DNA from 3 places in the Streptomyces sp. NPDC048295 genome. Region 2 is predicted to be linked to each of the others. Evidence: riboswitches for the same ligand, from Rfam matches in the RefSeq annotation. Region 2 holds a riboswitch; each other region holds the start of a gene.
What was found. A riboswitch is a leader RNA that binds a small molecule or an ion and turns the genes downstream of it on or off. The one in region 2 is predicted to bind cobalamin.
Positions count from the first base shown of each region.

Region 1 (7,321 bases), on a different contig from region 2:
CCTCGCGGAGTTCCGCGACGCGCTGGCCGAGCAGGTCCAGCAGAGCGGGCACGGTGACCGGGCCGGCCGAGAGCTGGAGGAGGGAGAGGACCTGCGGCACCGCCTCGACGGCCTCGGCGACCGCCGTGGACTCGATGTCCGCGGGCGCCGGGTGGACGAGCGACCAGGCGTCGAAGAGCGCCACCCAGCCGCGGAGCACGGCGGAGTCGTCGCGGTCCCAGGCGCGCAGCCGCCAGCCGGGGCGCGCGGTGTCGCCGTGCAGTTCGACGAGGCCGGCGAGCCTGGCCCGGTCCCAGCCGGAGCGCACCTGGGCCGGGGACAATTCCAGAACTGCCGCGGCCCGTTGGAGGGCCTGGGCGGCGAGCGGTGGTGCGCCGGGGATCGCGCCGTCGGCTGCCCAGCGGGCGATCCGTACGGCGTCGGCGAGGGCCGTCCTGGCCTGCCGGGCCAGTTCCGACCGGGGCGGGGTGCCCTCCGGAGGGCGGGGGGCCGGCCTGGTGCGCCGGGTGGTCACGGCCTTGCGAGCGGTGGCAAGGGGTCGCGGGCGGACAAGTCGCAGCCTGGAGTCGCGCGGGTTACGGGACGTCACGGGAGCAGTCTTGCCCCTGACGGCCCGAAAGCCCAAACGGAACCCGAATTCCCGGTGGAGGGGCCGGTGGACGGGGCCCGGGACCAAACGGCCGAACCCGCGCATCACCTCACATCAGGGGCGTCAGGAAGCGGCGCAGGACCTCTTCGTAGTGGTCCGGGTCGGCATTCCACATCGCCCCGTGCGGAGCCTGCGGTACGGCGTGCAGGGCGATCAGGTCCGGGCGTCGGGCCGCCAGATCGCGGGACGGCTGCCAGGGGGCGAGCCGGTCGTCGGGGCCGTGGAAGATCAGGGTCGGGACGCGCAGTGCCGGTGCGAGGGAGCCGTCCAGCAGTCGGGCGCCGTGCAGTCCGGTCTGCCCCTGGGCGGCGCGGACGGCGAGCGGCAGCAGTGCGGGCGGGACGCCGCGGGCGACGGCCAGGGCGCGCAGGGTGGTGGCCCAGTCCAGTACCGGGGAGTCCAGGACGAGGCCGCAGATCCGGTCGCGCAGCGCGGAGTTGACGGCCGCGTGCAGCGCCATCGAGGCGCCGGTGGACCAGCCGTGCAGGACGACCTTCTCGGCTCCGTAACGCACGGCGAAGCGGATCGCCGCGTCCAGGTCGCGCCACTCGGATTCGCCGAGATGGGCGAGGCCGTCGGGGGAACGCGGGGCTCCGGCGTCGCCCCGGTAGGCCGGGTCGAGCACGGGCAGGCGCTGGCCGTGCAGGAACCTCATGACGTTCATGGGGTGTTCCCTGGTGGTCCCGAGGCCGTGCACGGTGATGACCCAGGTGTCGCGCGGGCCGGGGAGGAACCAGGCGGGCAGGGCACCGAGTTCGCCGGGGATCTCGACCTCCTGGTGGTGGAGGCCGAGCGCCGAGGACGGGTCGCCGCTGTGCAGTTGCGGGGTGACGCGGACCTTGGCGCCGGTGTCCAGGCTGCCGTGGTCGACGCGCTCCAGTCTGCGTACGACGGTGTCGGGGGCGTGGTGGGCGTGCTCGATCACCGGGCCGACCACCGCGTGGACGCCCTTGCCGACCAGTCCGTACGTGCCGGGCCGCAGGGCGGTGAGGGAGCGGGTCAGGGTGACCTGCCCGGCCGCCGTGGCGTGCACGGTGAGTCTGCGGTCGGCGGGGAGCGGCCGCCCGGACGGCGCTCCGAGGACCGCGTCGCTGGCCAGCCGGCCGGCCGCGACCGCTGCCGCACCGACGCCGAGGATCGTGGTGACGGCTGCTGCCGTGACTGTTGCCGGGCGCACGGCTTCAGTGTCACGGGGGGTGCGGGCCCCCGCCACAGGCCTTAGCCCGTCCGGTGGGCGGGGCCGGGCCCGCCCGGCTGTCCGTACCCCTTGAACGCCTCCCGCACATCGCTCAGCTGCTCCGGCGAGAGCAGGTTCGGGGTGAGCCCGGGCACGGAGCTCGCGGCGAGCCAGAGCCGGCAGAGCCATTCCAGCTGGGCGGTCCGGTCGTACGCCTGGTCCAGGGTGGCTCCGTAGGTGACGGTTCCGTGGTTCTGGAGAAGGCAGCCCGTGCGGTCGCGCAGGGCGGCGAGCATGTTCTCGGCCAGTTCGGCAGTGCCGTAGCGCGCGTAGGCCGCGACGCGGACGGGGCCGCCCAGTATGGCGGCGGCGTAGTGGACCGACGGGACCTCGGGCACCAGCGTGGAAACAGCGGTGGCGTGCACGGCGTGGGTGTGCACGACGGCGGCCGCGTCGGTGTTCCGGTAGACGGCGAGGTGGAGTGGCAGTTCGCTGGTCGGGGCCAGTGAACCGAGTACACGGTTGCCCTCCGGATCGACGCCGACGGCGTCCTGGGGGCCCAGCCGGTCGTACGGCACTCCGCTCGGTGTGACCAGGATCGTGTCGCCGACCCGTGCCGAGACGTTTCCCGAGGTCCCGACGACGAGGCCCTCGGCCGCCGTCCTGCGGGCGGTGGCGACGACACCGTCCCAGGCACGTTCGATCGCGTTCCGCTGCTGATCGCTCATGCGCCGATCCTGTCAGCCCCGCGGACGAACGGGTATGCGATCGGCCACAGCCGCACCACGCCGGAAAGCCGGGCCACGCCCGCGTCGAGCACAAGCGGAATGCCTTCGCTCCGGTTTGGAACACCCCAGCGCCCCGCCCAGTTCATCTTCCGTTCACCCAGGTTGCCTACGGTCCACATGCCAATGACGCCGAACGATTGCCTGGGTAAATGGAACACATCACGCTGCTACTCGCGATTGTGATCGTGACAGCTCTAGTGTTCGATTTCACGAACGGTTTCCACGACACCGCGAACGCGATGGCGACCACCATCTCGACCGGTGCACTCAGACCGAAGACAGCGGTGGCCATGTCCGCCGTTCTCAATCTCGTCGGCGCGTTCCTGTCGGTGGAGGTCGCCAAGACGATCTCCGGCGGGATCATCAACGAGGACGGGCTGCGAACAGAAGTCATCTTCGCGGCACTCGTCGGCGCCATTCTGTGGAATCTGCTGACCTGGCTGGTCGGACTGCCGTCCAGCTCCTCGCACGCCCTGTTCGGCGGTCTGATCGGCGCCGCCGTGATGTCCGCGGGCTGGTCGTCCGTCAACGGCGGCACCGTCGTCACCAAGGTGCTGCTCCCCGCCCTCGCCGCCCCGATCGTCGCCGGTCTGGCCGCGCTGCTGGCCACCAGGCTGACGTACCGGATCGGCGGAAAGGTCCGCAACGACGCCCAGGAGAAGGCCACCGCCAAGGGGTACCGGGCCGGCCAGATCGCCTCGGCCGGGCTGGTCTCCCTCGCCCACGGCACCAACGACGCGCAGAAGACCATGGGCATCATCACCCTGGCCCTGGTCACCGGCGGCGTCCTGCACCCGGGCGCCAACCCGCCGGTCTGGGTCATCGTCTGCGCCGGTACGGCCATCGCGCTCGGTACCTACCTGGGCGGCTGGCGGATCATCCGCACCATGGGCAGCGGCCTCACCGACCTCAAGCCGCCGCAGGGCTTCGCCGCCCAGACCAGCGCGGCCACCGTCATCCTGGCCTCCTCGCACCTCGGCTTCTCCCTCTCCACCACCCAGTCCTGCTCCGGCGCCGTGATGGGCGCGGGCCTCGGCCGCCAGGGCGGGGTGGTCCGCTGGTCCACCGCCACCCGGATGTTCGTCGCCTGGGGTCTGACGCTGCCGGCCGCCGGTCTGGTCGGTGCGGGCGCGGAACTCCTCACCAAGCAGGGCACCTGGGGCGTCGTGGTCGTCGCGGCGCTGCTGGTCGCGGGATCCGGTGCGATCTGGCTGGTGTCGCGGCGCAAGCCGGTCGGCCACGGCGACGTCGCCCCGGCGGAAGCCGAGCCGGTGGGCGTCATAACCACGGCCATCGCCGCCGTCAGCCCGCCGCCCACCGCGGCCCAGGCAACGGCCCAGAACCTCATGACCACCATTCCGGCCCCGGCCGGAACCACCCAGGACCCGGCGCGACCCGCCACCGTCTGACCCGGCCGTCTAAGGATTCAGCATGAACATCGACTGGGCAGCCCTCGGCTCCGTATTCGGCGTCTCCCTCGTCGTCACCGTCGCGCTGGTGGGCCTCTTCACCCTGGGCATCGTCGGCCTCTCCAAGCAGCCGGAACCGGCGGCGCAGGGCGGCTCCGGCGGCTCGGTGCTGCTGGCCCGCGCCGGCGCGTACGTCTGCTTCACGCTGTGCGCGGCGGCCGTCGCGTACGGCATCTATCTGATCGTCGCCTGAACCACCCCGCGCACGCTCCCCCGTCGGGCCGGACACCTGTGGTGTCCGGCCCGATGTGGGTATCAGCACACTGCGCAGCCGCAGGTCAACGGCAGGTTGACGGGCGTTCGCGGAGCGTGGTGGACTGCCGGAGCCAATTACGGCGACAGCAGAGGAAGCCGGTGCGAATCCGGCGCGGTCCCGCCACTGTCACCGGGGAGCGGTCCCCCACACCGGAAGTCACGGCACGCGCGAGCGGGCTGGAAGGCCGGGGGAACCGCGGATCCGGGAGCCAGGAGACTCTCGTCGCCGGTCACGTCGAACCAGGGCGCGGACCCTGAGTGAGGACATATCGCCATGCCCGGCTGCCGTGCGTCCGCTGTCCCGGTGCTCTCGCCGAGAGCCTCCTGTACGAAGGTCCGCCGAGGCGCGACGGCCGGCTGAGCCGTGCGAGCCGACCGCATCTTCGCGTACGGCGCCACGGCCGGTCTGATCGGCGATCTGCTGCTCGGTGATCCCCGCCGGGGACACCCGGTCGCCGCCTTCGGGCGGGCCGCGGCGGTCGTCGAGCGCCGGCTGTGGCGCGACCACCGCGGGTGGGGCACGCTGCACACCCTCGTCTGCGCCGGAGGCGCCGCCGGCGGTGCCGCGCTGCTCGCCCGCGCCGTACGCCGCAGCCCCGCCGCCTCCGTGGCGCTGACCGCGGCCGCCACCTGGTCCGTCGTCGGCGGCACCTCCCTGGGCCGTGAGGCACGGGCCATCGGCTCCGCCCTGTCGGCCGGTGACATCGACCTGGCCCGGGAGCGGCTGCCGCATCTGTGCGGGCGCGACCCGCAGTCCCTGGACGGTCCGCAGATCGCCCGCGCCGTGGTCGAGTCCGTGGCGGAGAACACCTCGGACGCCGTGGTCGGCGCCCTGGTGTGGGGCGCGCTGGCCGGGGTCCCCGGGCTGGCCGGCTTCCGGGCCGCCAACACCCTCGACGCCATGGTCGGGCACAAGTCGCCCCGCCACCGCCGCTACGGCTGGGCCTCGGCCCGCCTCGACGACCTCGCGGGCTGGCCCGGTGCCCGGCTCACGGCCCTGCTCGCCGTGGCCGCCGGAGGGCGGCCGCAGGGAGCGGTCCGCGCCTGGCGGGCCGATGCCGCCCAGCACCCGAGCCCCAACGCGGGCCCGGTGGAGGCCTCGTTCGCGGGCGCGCTGGGCGTACGGCTCGGCGGCACCCTCGCGTACGGCGGCCGGGTCGAGCACCGCCCCGTGCTCAACGGGGAGACGGGCCGGGCGGTGGAGACCGCGGACATCGAGCGCGCGGTGCGGCTGTCGCGCCGGGTGGGCGCGCTGGCCCTCGGCGTGTGCGTGGCGGGACGGCTCGGCGCGGCCCTGGCCGCACGACGGATCACGTCCCGCCGCGCGGCGGGACCTCGTATCGCAGGACGGAGAAGCGCATGAGCGGCGGGCTGCTGGTCGCCGGAACCACTTCCGACGCGGGCAAGAGCGTCGTCACCGCGGGCATCTGCCGCTGGCTCGTGCGCCGGGGCGTGAAGGTGGCGCCCTTCAAGGCGCAGAACATGTCGCTGAACTCGTTCGTCACCCGCGAGGGCGCCGAGATCGGGCGCGCCCAGGCCATGCAGGCCCAGGCGGCCCGTGTGGAGCCGAGCGCGCTGATGAACCCGGTCCTGCTCAAGCCCGGCAGCGACCGCTCCAGCCAGGTCGTCCTGATGGGGAAGCCGGTCGGCGAGATGAGCGCCCGCGGCTACCACGGCGGCCGGCAGCAGGCCCTGCTCTCCACGGTCGTGGACTGCCTGGAGCAGCTCCGGAGCACGTACGACGCGGTGATCTGCGAGGGGGCGGGGAGCCCGGCCGAGATCAATCTGCGGCGCACGGACATCGTGAACATGGGTATAGCGCGGGCGGCGCGCTTCCCGGTGGTGGTCGTCGGCGACATCGACCGCGGCGGTGTCTTCGCCTCGTTCTTCGGCACGACGGCGCTGCTCGCCGCCGAGGACCAGTCGCTGATCGCCGGCTATCTCGTCAACAAGTTCCGCGGCGACGTGTCGCTGCTGGAGCCGGGCCTGGAGATGCTGCGGGACATCACCGGACGGCCGACGTACGGGGTGCTGCCCTTCGCCCACGGCCTCGGCATCGACGAGGAGGACGGTCTGCGGGTCTCGCTGCGCGGAGCCGTGCGCGAATCGGTGGTCGCGCCGCCGCACGGCGAGGACGTGCTGCGCGTCGCGGTGTGCGCGGTCCCGCTGATGTCGAACTTCACCGATGTGGACGCGCTGGCCGCCGAGCCCGGCGTCGTCGTCAGGTTCGTGGACCGCGCCGAGGAGCTGTCCGACGCGGACCTCGTCGTCGTGCCCGGCACCCGCGGCACCGTGAAGGCGCTGGCCTGGCTGCGCGAGCGCGGCCTCGCCGGCGCGCTGGCGCGGCGCGCGGCCGAGGGCCGGCCGGTCCTCGGCATCTGCGGCGGCTTCCAGGTCCTCGGCGAGCGGATCGAGGACGAGGTCGAGTCGCGGGCCGGGCGGGTCGAGGGCCTCGGCCTCCTCCCCGTACGCATCCGCTTCGACCGTGAGAAGACCCTGGCCCGGCCCGTCGGCGAGGCGCTCGGCGCGCCGGTCGAGGGGTACGAGATCCACCACGGCGTGGCGGACGTGCACGGCGGCGAGCCGTTCCTCGACGGCTGCCGGGTCGGCGCCGTGTGGGGCACCCACTGGCACGGTTCGCTGGAGAGCGACGCATTCCGCCGCCGCTTCCTGACCGAGGTCGCACGGGCCGCCGGCCGGCGCTTCGTCCCCGCCCCCGACACCGCGTTCGCGGCGCTGCGCGAGGAACAGCTCGACCGTCTCGGCGATCTCGTGGAGGAGCACGCGGACACCGACGCGTTGCTGCGGCTCCTGGAGTCGGGCGCGCCGTCGGGGCTTCCCTTCATCGCTCCCGGAGCCCCCGCGTCCCCCGGAGGCCGCCGATGACCCGGGGCACTGCCGGGAGCCGCCTTTTCCATGACCATTCACCCGCAGGAAGGACCGCCTCGTGAGCACGCATTTCCCGTTCACCGCCGTCGTCGGG
Region 1 is NZ_JBEZLL010000006.1:58,473-65,793, forward strand. It holds gene AB0D53_RS10740 (hypothetical protein) at 1-514, opposite strand, end outside; gene AB0D53_RS10745 (hypothetical protein) at 699-1,826, opposite strand; gene AB0D53_RS10750 (class II aldolase/adducin family protein) at 1,868-2,554, opposite strand; gene AB0D53_RS10755 (inorganic phosphate transporter) at 2,764-4,023, shown strand; gene AB0D53_RS10760 (hypothetical protein) at 4,046-4,276, shown strand; cobalamin riboswitch at 4,427-4,558, shown strand; gene AB0D53_RS10765 (cobalamin biosynthesis protein) at 4,703-5,701, shown strand; gene AB0D53_RS10770 (cobyric acid synthase) at 5,698-7,224, shown strand; gene AB0D53_RS10775 (putative cobaltochelatase) at 7,286-7,321, shown strand, end outside.
Region 1: linked by a shared signal. The riboswitch ahead of AB0D53_RS10765 (cobalamin biosynthesis protein) and the one ahead of AB0D53_RS03920 (ABC transporter substrate-binding protein) in region 2 are both predicted to bind cobalamin.

Region 2 (7,321 bases):
TGCGGTCACCCCCCACCCCTCCTCATCCGCTCCGACGGTGTCACCGAACTGGAGACGGCCGATCCCGCACCGCCCCTCAACCTGGGCATGCACCTCACAGAGACCTACCGGATCGACGAGTACCCCTTCGGTCCCGGCGACCAGTTGCTGCTCTACACCGACGGTGTCACCGAAGCCCGCGACCGCACCGGGGCCTTCTACCCCCTTCGCCGGCGTGTCCTCTCCTGGGGTCCTCTCCAGCCCCGAGAACTCCTCGACCGCCTCCACCACGATCTCCTCATCTACAGCAGCAACCACCTCCACGACGACACCGCGGCTCTCGCCATCTACCACCTGCCTGAATAGAAGTGCCTTGGAGATCTCGAAATCGCGCCCGCCTCGCATCGGTTTCATGCCGGTTGGTCTTCCGGTGATCCAGCGCGAACCCGAAAATAGGTGCAGCATCCACGTAGTTGTCGGTCCGGTTCCGGAGGAGTCGGCCGTCAGAGACCACGTCGAACCGTTTCGCATGGGCACACAGCACGCGCACGAAGTGGCGGGATGGGAGCAGGCCGCGTCGCGCTCGCCGCCCGACGCCTGAGCGAGAGCACCTCGTGCTTCTCACGGTCGTCGGTCCGCTCCTCGCCGGACGCGACAACCCCGCACAAAGAAATTGAGCATCCCCTGCGAACGCGGCCCGACTCCCCCGGCTCACCCCATGGAAACACCCTCGGGCCCCGGGGCAGTGGAGCAATCCGCGGCCGGCCCCGATGTCGCCGGGTCCGGCAACGGCTCTACGGGCACGGCAGGATGCACTACCAGTAGCGGCCCTCCGTCATGGCCTCCAGCGCCGCCCGGTTCATGACCAGGTCATCGGTGGTGGCCGGCGCCGCGACCTCGCCGAAGTGGATCTGCCGGTAGCCGACTCGTAGCATCACGATCGCGTGCCGAAGGCAGGCGTAGAGCGTGTGGAAGTCCATGTCCCGCGGTGTGTGCCCGGTGAGCTTCGCGTACCGCTCCTCCACCGCCGCCCGCCGGAAGAACTCCGGCAGTCCTTCCTGCCCCAGTGCGACTGTGAGGTCGTGAAAGAAGCGGTGCAGGTAGATCGCCCACCCTAGGTCCAGCTCCCGTGGTCCGAGGGCGGCCATCTCCCAGTCGAGGACGGCGGTGGGCTCGAAGCCGTCATAGATGATGTTGCCGATCCGCGCGTCGCCCCAGCTGAGCACCGTCTCGCCCTCCTCGGCCGGCCACAGCTCCTCCAACCGGGCGAAGGCGGCCTCGATGGCCGGTGAGCGCGGACGGCCGTCGACGACCCAGCCGTAGTACGTCCGAAGGTCCTCCACATGCCGCCGCAGCGGGCTGCCGCTCCCCCGCCCTGCGAGGAATCCCGCCTCCGACACCGGCACCTGGTCGTGCAGTCGCGCCAGGATGGAGATGCTGGCCTGCTCCAGTTGTTCGCGCTCGGCGTCCGTGGCGGCGTGCAGCCAATTGCCCTCGTAGGTGTACGGCATCACGTCGGGCGGCACACGCCCCTCGACGCGCTCCATCACGAAGAACTCCGCACCGAGATGGGCGGGGTCGGTCTCCAGCCAGTGCACGGCGGGTACGGGCAGGTCGGTGCGTGCGGCAACAAGACGCATCACCTGGTACTGACGGGTCATGTCGTAGGCGGGAAAGATGGTGTACGCGTTCGGGTCCGCGGCCAGGCGCAGTACGCAGCGGCGGACGGGGGGCGGCGCGGCGGCTTCGTCCTGCTCGATGTCGAAGAGCAGGGTCTCGCTCGACATGCCGTTGGAGTCCGGCACGGTGACGGTGGCCGGGCGGGCTCCGGGGTGGACGGCCGCCAGCCAGGATGCGAGCCGGCGGGTGAGTTCCTCCGGGTCGCGGGTGGTGCGCCGGATCCGGGGTGCTTCGGGAATTGCTGCCATACGAGGTCTCCGTACGTCAGGGCGCCACCGAGTCGTAGCCGGTGAAGCCGCTCGGGTCGTGGCGGCCGAACGTGCCGTGCTCGAAGATCCCGTAGCCGGTGGTGCCGTCGAGGGTGAAACGGGCGGAGTGTTCGGTGACGCCGAATGCGGCCATGGGGTGCGCAGACAGGTCTGCGAGGTCGTAGCTGCGTCGGTCGACCCAGTGGCGGCCGTGCCACGTCCCGTGGCTCCAGTCGTCAGCGGGTGGGTAGCCCGCGCCGACGGCCAGCGGGGAGGAAACGAGGATCTCCGCGGTGAGCTCGATGTCCTTGCGCCGGCGGTCGGCAAGATGAATGACCGCGTGCTCGGGGTGGCGTGTACCGGAGCGGTACGTGATGTCCGGCTGAGGCCAGCCCAGTTGGGTGTCGGGGTGGCTGTCACGTACCTCGACGGCGTCGCTGAGGGTGCGGTAGCCGTCGGGCTCCTCCTGGACGATCACCATCAGGAACCGGTCGTCGAACCGGACGGGGCACCACAGCCAATGGAAACCTCCGGGGACGTGCTCCTCCCCCGCGCGTCCGCCGTCCTCGCCGGGGATGGGCCGCACGCCCCAACTGCGGTCGCGTGTGCCGGTCCACTCGTCGGCGGTGACGTCGATCTCCTCGCCCTTCGCGCGGATGACGCCGGTCACCGTGCCGGCCTGAACGAAGCGGCGGCCTTCCAGAGTGAGGCGGTTGCCGCGGCGCATGGTGTGGTGCGGCTCCCACAGCGGCTCGAAGGCTCCTTGCCAGCTGAGATCGCACGACAGGCCGCCGGGGTCGGCCGGGTCGGCGGCGCAGTGCAGCGTGAAACGCTTCAGCGGCTCGTCGACGGTGATGCGGAGCGGGCCGACCTCCATCCGCATCCGGTCCTCGGTGAGGGCGTCGGAGGCACGTACGGCGAGGAGTTCGTCGCCCAGGCGGAGCGTGACGAAGGCGTCGATCACGCCGGTATTGGGGTAGACGCCCAGGCCCAGGACGAGCAGGGCGCTGCCGGTGTGGTCGAAGACGTGGAAGATGCAGCGGTCGTAGGCGTTGCGGTCGCTGGTGGCGATGTGACGCATGGAGAGCGGCACTTGATGCACGGGGTATTCATCGAGGGCTACGGGGCGTTCCGGCACAAGGGCCTCCGGCGGGGCTCATCGGGAGCTTGCACAGGACCTGACGATATGTCAGATCCATAACCGTGGCCAGAGGCTCGGCGCCGTCACGGTGTCCGTCGACAGCGGTGTGCCATTGCGGGGTGGAGTGGGCGAGGTGGACGGCGGCCCGTCTGTTCTCGATGCGCCCGGCAGCGCCGATGTACGGCTGCCCCAAGCCGACAATGCGGGTGCCTTTCCTCAGGTTGCCGGGCCTGGACGAACATTCCTGGACGAACCGCATCTTTCCTGCATCCAGCTGGTGAGGAAAGGGACTCGCAGGAACGGGCGGCCCTACGGCTGAGAGCGGAACCGTCCGGAGTACCGGTCGCCGTCGCGGACATCAGTGTCCGGGGCCGGCCGTGGTCGGCAGTGCGAGGGGCAGGCCCTTCCGGAATACACGGTCTGACAGAATGGTCTTCGAAACTCAGGCGACGCGCGTCAGGAAACCGGTGTGAATCCGGTACGGTCCCGCCACTGTGACCGGGCTGCAGCAGCCCGGAAGCCAGATACTGGCCGCGCCGCCTTCTCGTACGAACCAGGGGACGAGGACATCCCCCGGAAAGGCTCGGCCATGCCCCGAATCCGCCGCGTACCGCTCGCGCTCATACCGCTGCTCCTCCTGCCACTCACCGGCTGCGGCTCCGGCACGGGCGGCGAGAGCAAGCCAGAGTCCGCACCGGCCGCCGACGGTTTTCCCTACACGGTCACCAACTGCGGCACGAAGACGACTTTCGACGCCCCTCCGAAGCGGGTCGTCACCATGAACCAGCACGTCACCGAGATCATGCTGGCCCTCGGGCTCCAGGACCGGCTGGCCGGGACCGCCTACCTCGACGACAGCATCCTGCCGGAGTACCGGTCCGCGTACGCCGGGACCAAAGTGCTCGCGAAGGAATACCCCTCCAAGGAAGTACTGCTCGGCGCCAACCCCGACTTCGTCTACGGCGGGTACAGCAGCGCGTTCGACAAGGCCAAGGGCCAGGACCGGGCGGGGCTCCAGAAGGACGGCATCAACACCCGGCTGAACATCGAGAACTGCGCCAAGGGCAAGGTCGGTATCGATCAGCTCGCCACCGAGATCACCGAAGTCGCCAGGACCTTCGGCGTACCGGAACGCGGCAGGAAGCTGATCGCCGAGGAGCGACAGAAGATCACGACGGTCGAGGCGGGGCTCAAGGGCGCCGCACGTCCCTCGGTGTTCGTGTACGACTCCGGCGACAGCTCGGCGTTCACCGCGGGCGGCAAGGGCATCGGCAACGAGATCGTCCGGCTCGCCGGGGGCAGAAACGTCTTCACGGACCTCGACTCCACCTTCGGCGACGTGTCCTGGGAGCAGGTCATCAAGCGCAAGCCCGAGGTGGTCGTGATCTACGACTACGGGGGCACCACGGTGGCGGCCAAGAAGAAGCGGCTGCTCGACGATCCGGCACTCGCGGACGTACCGGCGATCAAGAACAAGAAGTTCGCGGTGCTCCCGCTGTCCTCGGCCGTGCTCGGTGTCCGGGTCGCCGACGCCGTACAGGACCTGGCCGGGCAGCTGCACCCCGGCACCCCGTGAGCGCGGGGTCCGCCCGCCCCGGTCCGAAGTCCGTCCTCCGCTCGGCCCCCGTCGTGATCGGCGTCCTCACGGTGCTGCTGCTCGCGGCGGTGGTGGCCGGTCTGGCGCTCGGCCCGGTACGGATTCCGCCGGGCGAGGTGCTGAGTACGGTCCTGGGCGGTGAACGCACCGGTGCATACCCGACGATCGTGTGGGAGGTGCGGCTGCCCAGGGTGCTGCTCGGGGCCGTGGTCGGCGCCGGGCTGGCCCTGTCGGGCACGGTGCTCCAGGCGCTGGTGCGTAATCCGTTGGCCGATCCGTTTCTGCTGGGCGCCTCGTCCGGGGCATCAGCGGGCGCTGCCGTGGTCGTCGTGCTGGGAGTCGGCGCCGGGGCGGCCACCGACGTGGCGCTGCCCATTGCCGCGTTCATCGGGTCCATGGCAGCGCTGGTCGCCGTCTACGCGATGGCCCGGCGCGGCGGCACCATGACAACGGGCCGGCTGATTCTGGCCGGGGTGGCGGTCCAGTACGTACTGTCCGCGTTCACCAGCCTGATCCTGGTGTTGTCCTCGCGGGCCGAGCATGTGCGGGCGATCCTGTTCTGGACCCTGGGCGGCCTGGGTGGCGCCCGCTGGGACCAACTGGCGCTGCCCGCCGTGGTACTGGGCGTCGGGGCCGTACTCCTGATCAGCCTGGCCCGTCCGCTGGATCTGCTGCTGACCGGGGAGGAAGGGGCCCGCAGCCTCGGCCTGGACCCCGGACGCTTCCGGGGCGGGGTCTTCGTGCTGGTGTCACTGATCATCGGCGTGCTGGTCGCCTACAGCGGGGCGATCGGGTTCGTCGGCCTGATGATTCCGCACGCCGCCCGGATGATCGTCGGCGCGTCCCATCGCAGACTGCTGCCGGTGACCGCGCTCGGCGGTGCCGTCTTCCTGCTGCTGGCCGATCTGCTGGCGCGGACCGTGGCAGCGCCCGAAGAGGTTCCCGCCGGAGTGGTCACCGCCCTGGTGGGCGGCCCGTTCTTCCTCTGGCTGCTGCGCCGCTCCAGCCGTACCGAAGGGATCACCGGATGAGCCAGGCACCGTCCCCGACGGCGCTCGCCGCCGACGGGATCAGCTACGAGGTGGCCGGCCGTACCCTGCTCGACGCGGTCACGCTGGACGCGGCCCCCGGCGAGACGGTCGGCCTGGTCGGGCCCAACGGCAGCGGCAAGACCACCTTCCTGCGCTGTGTCTACGGTGCCCTGCGCCCCGCAGCGGGTCGGGTCCTCCTGGACGGAGCGGACGCCGCGGCCCTCGGTGTGAAGGAACGCGCCCGCCGCGTCGCCGTCGTCCCGCAGGACAGCCCCGGCACCTTCGGCCTGACCGTACGCCAGATCGTGGCGATGGGCCGAAGCCCGCACAAACGGTTCTGGGAGCAGGACGACGCCGACGACGCCCGCCGCATCGACCGGGCGCTCCAGCGCGTCGGCACGGCGTCCCTGGCCGACCGGCGGTTCGAAGAGCTGTCGGGCGGGGAACGGCAACGGGCTCTGATCGCCCGCGCCCTGGTCCAGGAACCGGGGCTGCTGGCGCTCGACGAACCCACGAACCATCTGGACATCCGCTACCAGTTGGAGATCCTTGGCCTGGTAAGAACCCTCGGCACCACCAATCTGCTGGTGCTGCACGACCTCAACCTGGCCGCTTCCTACTGCGACCGGCTGTTCGTCCTGAGCGCCGGACGACTGGTGGCCTCCGGTTCCCCGCACGCGGTACTGACGGAAGAACTGCTGGCCGAGGTATACGGAATACGGTCCCGGATCGGCGTCCACCCGGTCACCGGCTCCCCCAACGTCGTCTACCTCCCGCTGTCATGAGTGACGGCACTTCCCCCGTCTGGACGCCCTTGCGGCACGGGCCGCGCTGGCAGGTCACCGAAGGCGAACCCTCCGCGGGCGAATCAGGGGCGTGGCTGGCAGCCGACCGACTGGCCGATCCGGCGGGCGTGGAGCTGTCGGTTCTGTTGGAGCGCGAACACACCGGCAGCGGCCACCGCACCGGTCATGCGACCGCGCTGACCCTGATGGCGGTGTACGCGGGCTGGGTCACTGCCGCCGCCGTACTCCATTGGGCACTGTACGACGAGGTCCCGGACATGCGGTCCGGCAATGTCCTGGTGCGCCCCGCCGCGCACGGGATCGGCGGAGTCCGGGTGCGCAGTGCCCGGCTCCTGGTGCCCCGGGCCGGGGAGGATTCCGTACGGCTGTTGCACCGCACCGTGCTCGACGGGCATCTGCTGCCCATCGCCGATGCGTTGCACCGTCGTACCCGCGCCGGGGCCAGGCAGTTGAGTGGAGGGATCGCCCATGGCTGCGCCACGGCGCTGTGCGCGTACGAGGCCCGGGTGGATCTGCTGGCCGCCCGGTGGCGGCAGTTCGTGGACACCGCACCCGGCGGACTCGCGGCGCTGGGCGAGGTGGAACGGGTCCGGCGTACACCGGACGGCCCGGAGCGGCTGGTCTATCTGCGCAACACCTGCTGTCTGTACTACACGAGTGCGGAGGCGGTGCGATGTGCGAGCTGTTGTCTGACAAGCCGCGAGGAGCGGATACGGGCTTACACGAGGCCGAAGTAGAACCAACGGGCACGGGTATCCGTGGGGTTCTCGGCGCAACAGGCGGCTGTCCAGGGCAATGCGGTGACCTGCGGGTCAGCGGTGGGGGAACGCCGGTGGGCG
Region 2 is NZ_JBEZLL010000002.1:354,623-361,943, reverse strand. It holds gene AB0D53_RS03935 (PP2C family protein-serine/threonine phosphatase) at 1-345, shown strand, start outside; gene AB0D53_RS03930 (phosphotransferase family protein) at 795-1,898, opposite strand; gene AB0D53_RS03925 (hypothetical protein) at 1,924-3,045, opposite strand; cobalamin riboswitch at 3,476-3,599, shown strand; gene AB0D53_RS03920 (ABC transporter substrate-binding protein) at 3,638-4,624, shown strand; gene AB0D53_RS03915 (iron ABC transporter permease) at 4,621-5,676, shown strand; gene AB0D53_RS03910 (ABC transporter ATP-binding protein) at 5,673-6,461, shown strand; gene AB0D53_RS03905 ((2Fe-2S)-binding protein) at 6,458-7,219, shown strand; partial or broken gene AB0D53_RS03900 (enoyl-CoA hydratase) at 7,295-7,321, opposite strand, start outside.

Region 3 (7,321 bases), on a different contig from region 2:
GAGGAACTGGCGGGACTGCCGGTCGACTTCGGCTGTCCGGTGGACGGGATCGATCTGGACGGAGCGGTCGGCGGACGTTCGGTGTGGCGGATGGCGCGGTTCGTGAAGATGGCACTGGTCGCCGCCCGGCGGGCGGTGGCGGACGCCGGTCTGTCACCGGAGCGGTGGGACGGCGACCGGGTCGCGGTGGTGCTCGGCGTAGGGGTGGGCGGGGTGTCCGTGCTCGTCGACAACGTACGCAGGCTCGACGACGGCGGAGCGGACGCGGTGTCACCGCTCCTGGTCCCGATGATGATGCCCAATGCGGCGGCCGGGGAGGTGGCCATCGCCCTGCGGGCACACGGCCCCAGCCTGGCCCCGGCGACCGCCTGCGCGTCCGGGGCGACGGCCCTCGCCCTCGCCCGCGACCTGCTGCTGGACGACCGGTGCGACGTGGTGGTGGCCGGTGGTGCGGAGGCCGTGCTGACCCCGCTGGTGGTGAGCGCCTTCGCCGGAATGGGCGCGCTCTCGCTGCGCACCGGCGACCCCGCGGGGGCGTCGCGTCCGTTCGCCGCGGACCGGGACGGGTTCGTGATCGGCGAGGGCGCCGCCGTGCTCGTACTGGAACGGAGGGCCGACTCGCTCGCCCGGGGCGGACGGCCGCGCGCCCTGCTGGCCGGTGCCGGCTCCGCCACCGACGCCCACCATCCCACCGCCCCGGACCCGGAAGGCGGCGGTGCGCGCAAGGCCGTCGAGGCCGCGCTGCGCGAGGCGGGCTGGGCGGCCCACGAGGTCGACCACATCAACGCGCACGGCACATCGACCCGGTTGAACGACGCGATGGAGACCGAGCTGATCTCCGGACTCTTCCCCCACCGGCCCTCGGTCACCGCCCCGAAGGGGGTGATCGGCCACACCCTCGCGGCGTCCGGGGCGATCGAGGCGGCCGCCACCGTACTGACCCTGGAGCACGGCCTCGTCCCGCCGATCGCCAACCTGGACTCGCTGCCGGACGGATTCGACCTCGACTGTGTGGTCAAGGAGCCCCGGACCCAGCACGTCGAGCGGGCGCTGAGTCACTCCTTCGGCTTCGGCGGGCACAACGTCGTACTCGCCTTCGAGCGCGTCGAACCGGATGGTCCGCCGCCCGCGGATCCGGGTGTCCTCGCCATTGCTTGATCGTTATATTTTTATGACCGCAACGATCGACAGCCCCTCCGCCGAACGGTCCACAGACCTCCTCACCGGCGTGCTCCTCGGCGACAACCACCGCCGGGAGCACGGCTTCTGGCAGCGACTGATCAGTACGGAACCCTTCCGCCGCCCGGAGCACCGCACCACCGAGGAGCGCCTGGCCCTCGCCTACGAGCGGCTGCGCGTCCTCAACGACTGCCTGGACAGCGGAGCCCGGCTGGCCGCCGACCACCGCGCCCTGGCCGCCCTGCACGAATGGCTCGGGCCGGTGGACCCGGCACTCACCACGGTGGCGGGCATCCACTACAACCTCTTCCTCGGCAGCCTCCTCGACCACGGGGCCGAAGGCCACCACGACCTGTCGGACTTCCTGCGGCTGCGGCGCATCGGCACCTTTCTCTGTACGGAGGTGGCGCACGGCAACGACGCCGCGGCCGTCGAGACCACGGCCGAGTACGACCGCGGACGCGACGGGTTCATGCTCCGCACCCCGCACGCCGGGGCGCAGAAATTCATGCCCAACACCGGTCCGGCCGGCGGCCCGAAAACGGGGCTCGTGGCCGCGCGTCTGCTCGTGGACGGCGCCGATCACGGGGTCTTCCTCTTCCTCGTCCCGCTCACCGATGCCGAACAGCCGCTGCCCGGCGTACGGATCCGCAGGCTCCCCACCCGTACCGGCAGTCCGGTGGACCACTGCCTGACCTCCTTCGACCGGGTCTTCGTGGGACGTACCGCGCTGCTGGGCGGGGACCATGGACGGATCGGCGCGGACGGGGAGTTCAGCAGTGCCATCGACAACCGCAGACGCCGCTTCCTCACGTCGATCGGCCGTGTCACCTCCGGCAAGATCTCGATGACGGCCTGCGCGGTCGGCTGCGCGCGGGCGACCCTCGCCGTCGCCGTCCGCTACGGCGGCCACCGGTACATCTCGGGTCACCGGGGCTCACGTCCGGTGCCGGTGATCGCCCACCGCAGCCATCACGGACCGCTCGCCACCGCCACCGCCACCGTCTTCGCGATGAGCCTGCTGCACCGCAGGGCCCTGGACCGGTGGGAGCAGGGCGGGCAGCCGGAGGAGGCGGAGCGTCTGGTGGCCGTCGCCAAGGGGTGGATCACTTGGCAGGCCAGGTCCGTGATCGTGGAATGCCGGGAACGCTGCGGCGCCCAGGCGCTCCTGGAGAACAACGGCATGAGTGAGCTCCTCACCGGCGTGGAGGGCGCCATCACCGCCGAGGGCGACAACATGGCGATCCACGCCAAGGCGGCCGCGGAGATGCTCTTCGCCGCCGCACCACCGGGACCCGGGCCTTCCCCCGGCGGCGGACCCGGTGATCTCGACGACCCCGGATTCCTCGACAGGCTGCTCGCGGAGCTGGAGCGGATCTGGTTCGTCCGGGCCCGGGAGCGGATGGGCCTCGCACCGCACGGCGATCCGCTGGGACGGTGGAACGCTGCCTCCGGGCCCGCCCTGCGCGGCGTCGAGGCCCATGCCCAGCGGCAGGCGGCCGAGGCGTACGCGGAAGCGGTGGCGGCGCTGCCCGAGGGGCCCGCCCGCGAACGGCTCGACGAGCTGCACCGGCTCTTCGCACTCGACCGGATCGCCCGGAACAGCGGTGATCTGCTGGCAGCGGGCCTGCTGACCGCCGATCAGGTCAACCGGCTGCCGGACCGGGTGGAGGAGCTCATCACCACGGTCGCCGCCCGTCTTCCCGGCCTCGTCGAGTCCTTCGCGCTGCCGCCGGAACTGCTCGCCGACTGGCCCATCGCCGGAGCCGACTACGTGGCCGCCTACGACGACCCGGACGGCGCCTGGCAGCGTGACGAGGGCCGCGCGACGGTGCCGGACGAGCGGTGAGAGCCATGACGAGAAAGGGAACTGCTGTACGGGGTCACCGGGTCAGGGAGGCGGCCGGCGCCCTCGGCGTCCGCGTTGTCCTGCTGGCTTACTGGGGTACGGCGTCCGTCCTGGCCCGGTGGTGCGGGGAGCGCGGGGAGGACGGTGCCGAATCGGTTCGGCACAAGGCGTAACTGGAGGCACTCCGCCCAGTTGATTCGGCGTCGGGACGGTGTCACCGCCGGCCCGGCAGCCGGACCGAATGATGGAGAGAAAGCTCATGAGTACGATTCACCCCAAGATCACCGAGGTTCTGACACACACCTTCAAAGTGCCTGTTGCCGAGATCCACCCGGGCTCCACCATGGACAGCCTGGAGATGGACTCCCTCGCCGTTGCCGAGTTCGCCGTCCTGATCAGGGAGACGGCGGGCGGTGTCCGGGACTTCGACCAGCTTCCCAAGAACGCCACGCTGGCCGACATCACACGGTTCATCGACCCGGCGGGCGACGGCGGGGCGCGGGTGGGCGGCGGGCCGGCGATGAGCAACGCCCGATGAACAGGCCGGCCGTCGCCGTCACCGGCCTGGGCATGATCACCCCGGTCGGCAACGACACCGAATCCACCTGGGAGGGTGTGTGCGCGGGCGTGTCACCGGCCCGGACCGTCGCCGAACTCGAAGGATGCGCGATCGACTTCGCGTGCATGGTCGACGGCATCGACCTGGACGCCGCGATCGGCGGCCGTGCGTCCTTCCGCATGGGGAAGTACGTGAAGCTCGCGGTGCTCGCGGCCCGGGAGGCGGTCGCCGACGCCGGGCTCGACCCGGCAGGGTGGGAGGGCACCCGGGTCGCGGTGGTCGTCGGCACCAGCAGCGGGGGCTCCGCCTCGCTGACCGAGCAGGCGGTCGTGATGGACCGGCTCGGAGCCGGGGCCACCTCGCCCTCGGGCATCCTGCTCACCATTCCGAACATGCCCGCGGCCGAGATCGCGATCCAGCTGCGGGCCACCGGACCCAGCATGGCCCCGTGCACCGCCTGTTCGTCCGGCGTCACCGCGCTGTCCGTCGCCCGCGACCTCCTGGTCACCGGGCAGTGCGACATCGCGATCGCCGGAGCCACGGAGTCGATCGTCTACCCGGTCGCCATGGCCGGGTTCGCCCGGTCCGGCGCAGGGGCCCGGAAAGACGGAGACCCGGCCGGACTCTGCCGACCCTTCGCGGCGGACCGGGCCGGACTGGTCATGGGCGAGGGCGCGGCCGTCATGGTGCTGGAACGGACGGAGGACGCCCGGGCCCGCGGCGCGGCTCCACGGGCACTGCTCGCCGGCACCGGCGCCACCACCGACGCCCACCACCCCATCAGCCCGCATCCCTCCGGCACGGTCGCCCAGGCGGCGGTGGAGGCCGCGCTGCGCGACGCGGGCTGGGCGGCCGAGGACGTCGAGCACGTCAACGCGCACGGCACCGCGACCCCGGTCAACGACGCCGCCGAGGCCGCCCTGATCGCCCGGGTCTACCCGCACCGGCCGCCCGTCACCGCTCCCAAGGGCGTACTGGGGCACTGCATGGGGGCGGCCGGAGCGATCGAGGCCGGACTCACCGTCCTCACGCTCCAGCGCGGAGTCGTCCCACCGATCGCCAACCTGGACGCCCCGGCGCCCGAGTTCGACATCGAATGCGTCACCGGGCAACCGCTGCGGCAGCCCATCCGGCGTGCCGTCAGCCATTCCTTCGGCTTCGGCGGACACAACGCCGTGATCGCTCTTCAGCGTCCGTAGGCATCCGGCAGGTGGTGCGACGGGAAACACTGCCCGGCGTACCACCGGCCACACCCCTCATGAGCTGCGCAGAGGCTCGTGATAGCTTGCCGGGGCCAGTCGAACTCCACGTAAGGGGTCAGGGAATCCGGTGCGAATCCGGAACTGACGCGCAGCGGTGAGGGGGACGGGCGGGGCCACGGCCACTGGGACCACCCTCGGGTGTCCTGGGAAGGCGTCCCGTCCGAAGGAACCCGAGTCCGAAGACCTGCTGGTACCCGCGACCCGGCACCGGGCCGCGGACTCCGTACAGCGGGCTCCGCGCATGAGCCCCGAGACGCAGAGGGACCCCGTGCCGTCCATAGCCAGCCCTGTCCGCACCATGGCCCTGCTCTCGGCGGGACTCGTCCTGCTGACCGCCTGCGGAGGCGGAGCCGGTGAATCCGCCTCGAAACCGGGCCCCGCGCACGGATACCCGGTGACACTGAAGAACTGCGGACGCACCGTCACCGTCGAAGCCGCGCCGCGCCGCGCCGTCCCGGTGGACCAGGGATCGACGGAGATCCTGCTCTCCCTCGGCCTCGCCGACCGGCTGGCAGCCACCGCCACCTGGACCGACCCGGTGATGAAGGGCCTGGAGAAGGCCAACGCCCGGGTGCCCAGGATCTCGGACAACCGGCCGTCCTCGGAGAAGGTCCTGGACCGCGAGCCCGACTTCGTCAGCGCGTCGTTCGCATCGACACTAGCCAAGGGCGGCGTCGCACCGCGCGAACAGTTCGAGGAACTCGGCGTCCCCACCTACGTCTCGCCCGCCGACTGCACCGGCAAGGACAACAGCAAGGGTGGCGACGGCTCCCGTACCGCGCGGCTGACCATGGACAGCGTCTACGGCGAAGTGCGCGACCTGGCCCGGGTGTTCGGCGTACCGGAGCGCGGCGACGCGCTCGTGACACAGCTGCGGGCCCGGGTGAGGAAGGCGGCCGAGGGCATCGACGCCTCCGGTGCCACCCTCCTGTACTGGTTCTCCGACTCCAAGTCCCCTTACCTGGCCGGCTGCTGCGGAGCGCCCGGAATCATCACCGAGGAGCTCGGCGCGAAGAACGTCTTCGACGACACCCACGAGGAATGGCCCCAGATCAGCTGGGAGACCGTCGCCGACCGCAATCCCGACGTCCTGGTCGTCGGTGACCTGACCCGCAGGGCCCAGACCGCCGAGAGCGCCGCGAAGAAGATCGAGTTCCTGGAGTCCAATCCGGTCACGAAGAACATGGACGCCGTCAGACACAAGCGGTACGTCCTGCTCAGCGGGCAGTCCTTGAACCCGTCCATCCGGACGGTCGAGGGCGTCGAACGCGTCGCCGCCGGGCTGCGCCGGTTCGGGTTCGCCGGGTGACGGGGACCGGACGCGGCACCGCGGTGGCCGCGCCGCCGGACCCCGTCACCTCCGTCCGTGCCGTGAAGGGTGTAAGGAGGCTGCGCGGCGGGATCCTGTGGGTGTGCGGCATCGCGCTGCTCGTGGGCTCCGTCGCCCTCGCCGTCACCATCGGCCCTGCCCGGATCTCCGTGGCCGACGTCTGGTCCGCGGTCGCCTCCCACCTCGGATGGGGCCGTTCACGGCTCTCCCCGATCCGGGACGGCATCATCTGGAACCTGCGCATGCCGCGCACCCTGCTCGCCGCGGTGTGCGGCGCCGGACTCGCGGTGTGCGGGACCGTCATGCAGTCGCTGCTCCGCAACCCGCTCGCCGACCCGTTCGTCCTCGGGGTCTCCTCAGGGGCGTCCACCGGCGCGGTCGTGGTCGTCGTGCTCGGCGTCGGCGGGGGAGCGGTGTCGGTCTCGACGGGCGCGTTCGCCGGTGCGCTCTGCTCGTTCGCCCTCGTGCTGCTGCTCAGCCACACCCTGGGCGGCACGACCGACCGGGTCGTGCTCTCCGGTGTCGCGGCCATGCAGTTGTTCTCCGCGCTCACCTCCTTCGTCGTGATGACCGCGGCCGACGCCGAGCAGACCCGCGGCGTGCTGTTCTGGCTGCTCGGCTCGCTCGCCGGGGTCGGCTGGACCGATGTGTGGATCTGCGCCGCCGTTCTCGCCGTGACGCTGCTGGTCTGTCTGGGCCATGCCCGTACGCTCGACGCCTTCGCGTTCGGACAGGATGCCGCCGCCGCGCTCGGCGTCCATGTCGCGCGCACCCGGATCGTGCTTCTGTGCACCACCGCGCTGCTGACCGCGGCACTCGTCAGCTCCGCCGGTGCCATCGGCTTCGTCGGCCTGGTGCTGCCGCACGCCGCCCGCGCCCTCGCGGGTTCCGGGCACCGGCGGCTGCTGCCGGTCACGGCCCTGGCCGGGGCCGTGTTCCTGGTCTGGGTCGACACCCTCGCCAGGACGGTCCTCGACCCGCAGGAGGTGCCCGTGGGCGTGGTCACCGCGCTGATCGGCGTGCCCGCGTTCGTCGTGGTCCTCCACCGCACCCGGAGGGCCGCGTGACCGGGGCCGCGGCCGAGGGGCTGCGCGCCGAACGGGTCAGCCGGGTGGCAGGCGGCCGCCTGATCCTCGACGGGA
Region 3 is NZ_JBEZLL010000025.1:103,435-110,755, forward strand. It holds gene AB0D53_RS30840 (beta-ketoacyl-[acyl-carrier-protein] synthase family protein) at 1-1,158, shown strand, start outside; partial or broken gene AB0D53_RS30845 (acyl-CoA dehydrogenase) at 1,172-3,201, shown strand; gene AB0D53_RS30850 (acyl carrier protein) at 3,288-3,566, shown strand; gene AB0D53_RS30855 (beta-ketoacyl-[acyl-carrier-protein] synthase family protein) at 3,563-4,786, shown strand; cobalamin riboswitch at 4,866-5,056, shown strand; gene AB0D53_RS30860 (ABC transporter substrate-binding protein) at 5,091-6,158, shown strand; gene AB0D53_RS30865 (iron chelate uptake ABC transporter family permease subunit) at 6,221-7,246, shown strand; gene AB0D53_RS30870 (ABC transporter ATP-binding protein) at 7,243-7,321, shown strand, end outside.
Region 3: linked by a shared signal. The riboswitch ahead of AB0D53_RS30860 (ABC transporter substrate-binding protein) and the one ahead of AB0D53_RS03920 (ABC transporter substrate-binding protein) in region 2 are both predicted to bind cobalamin.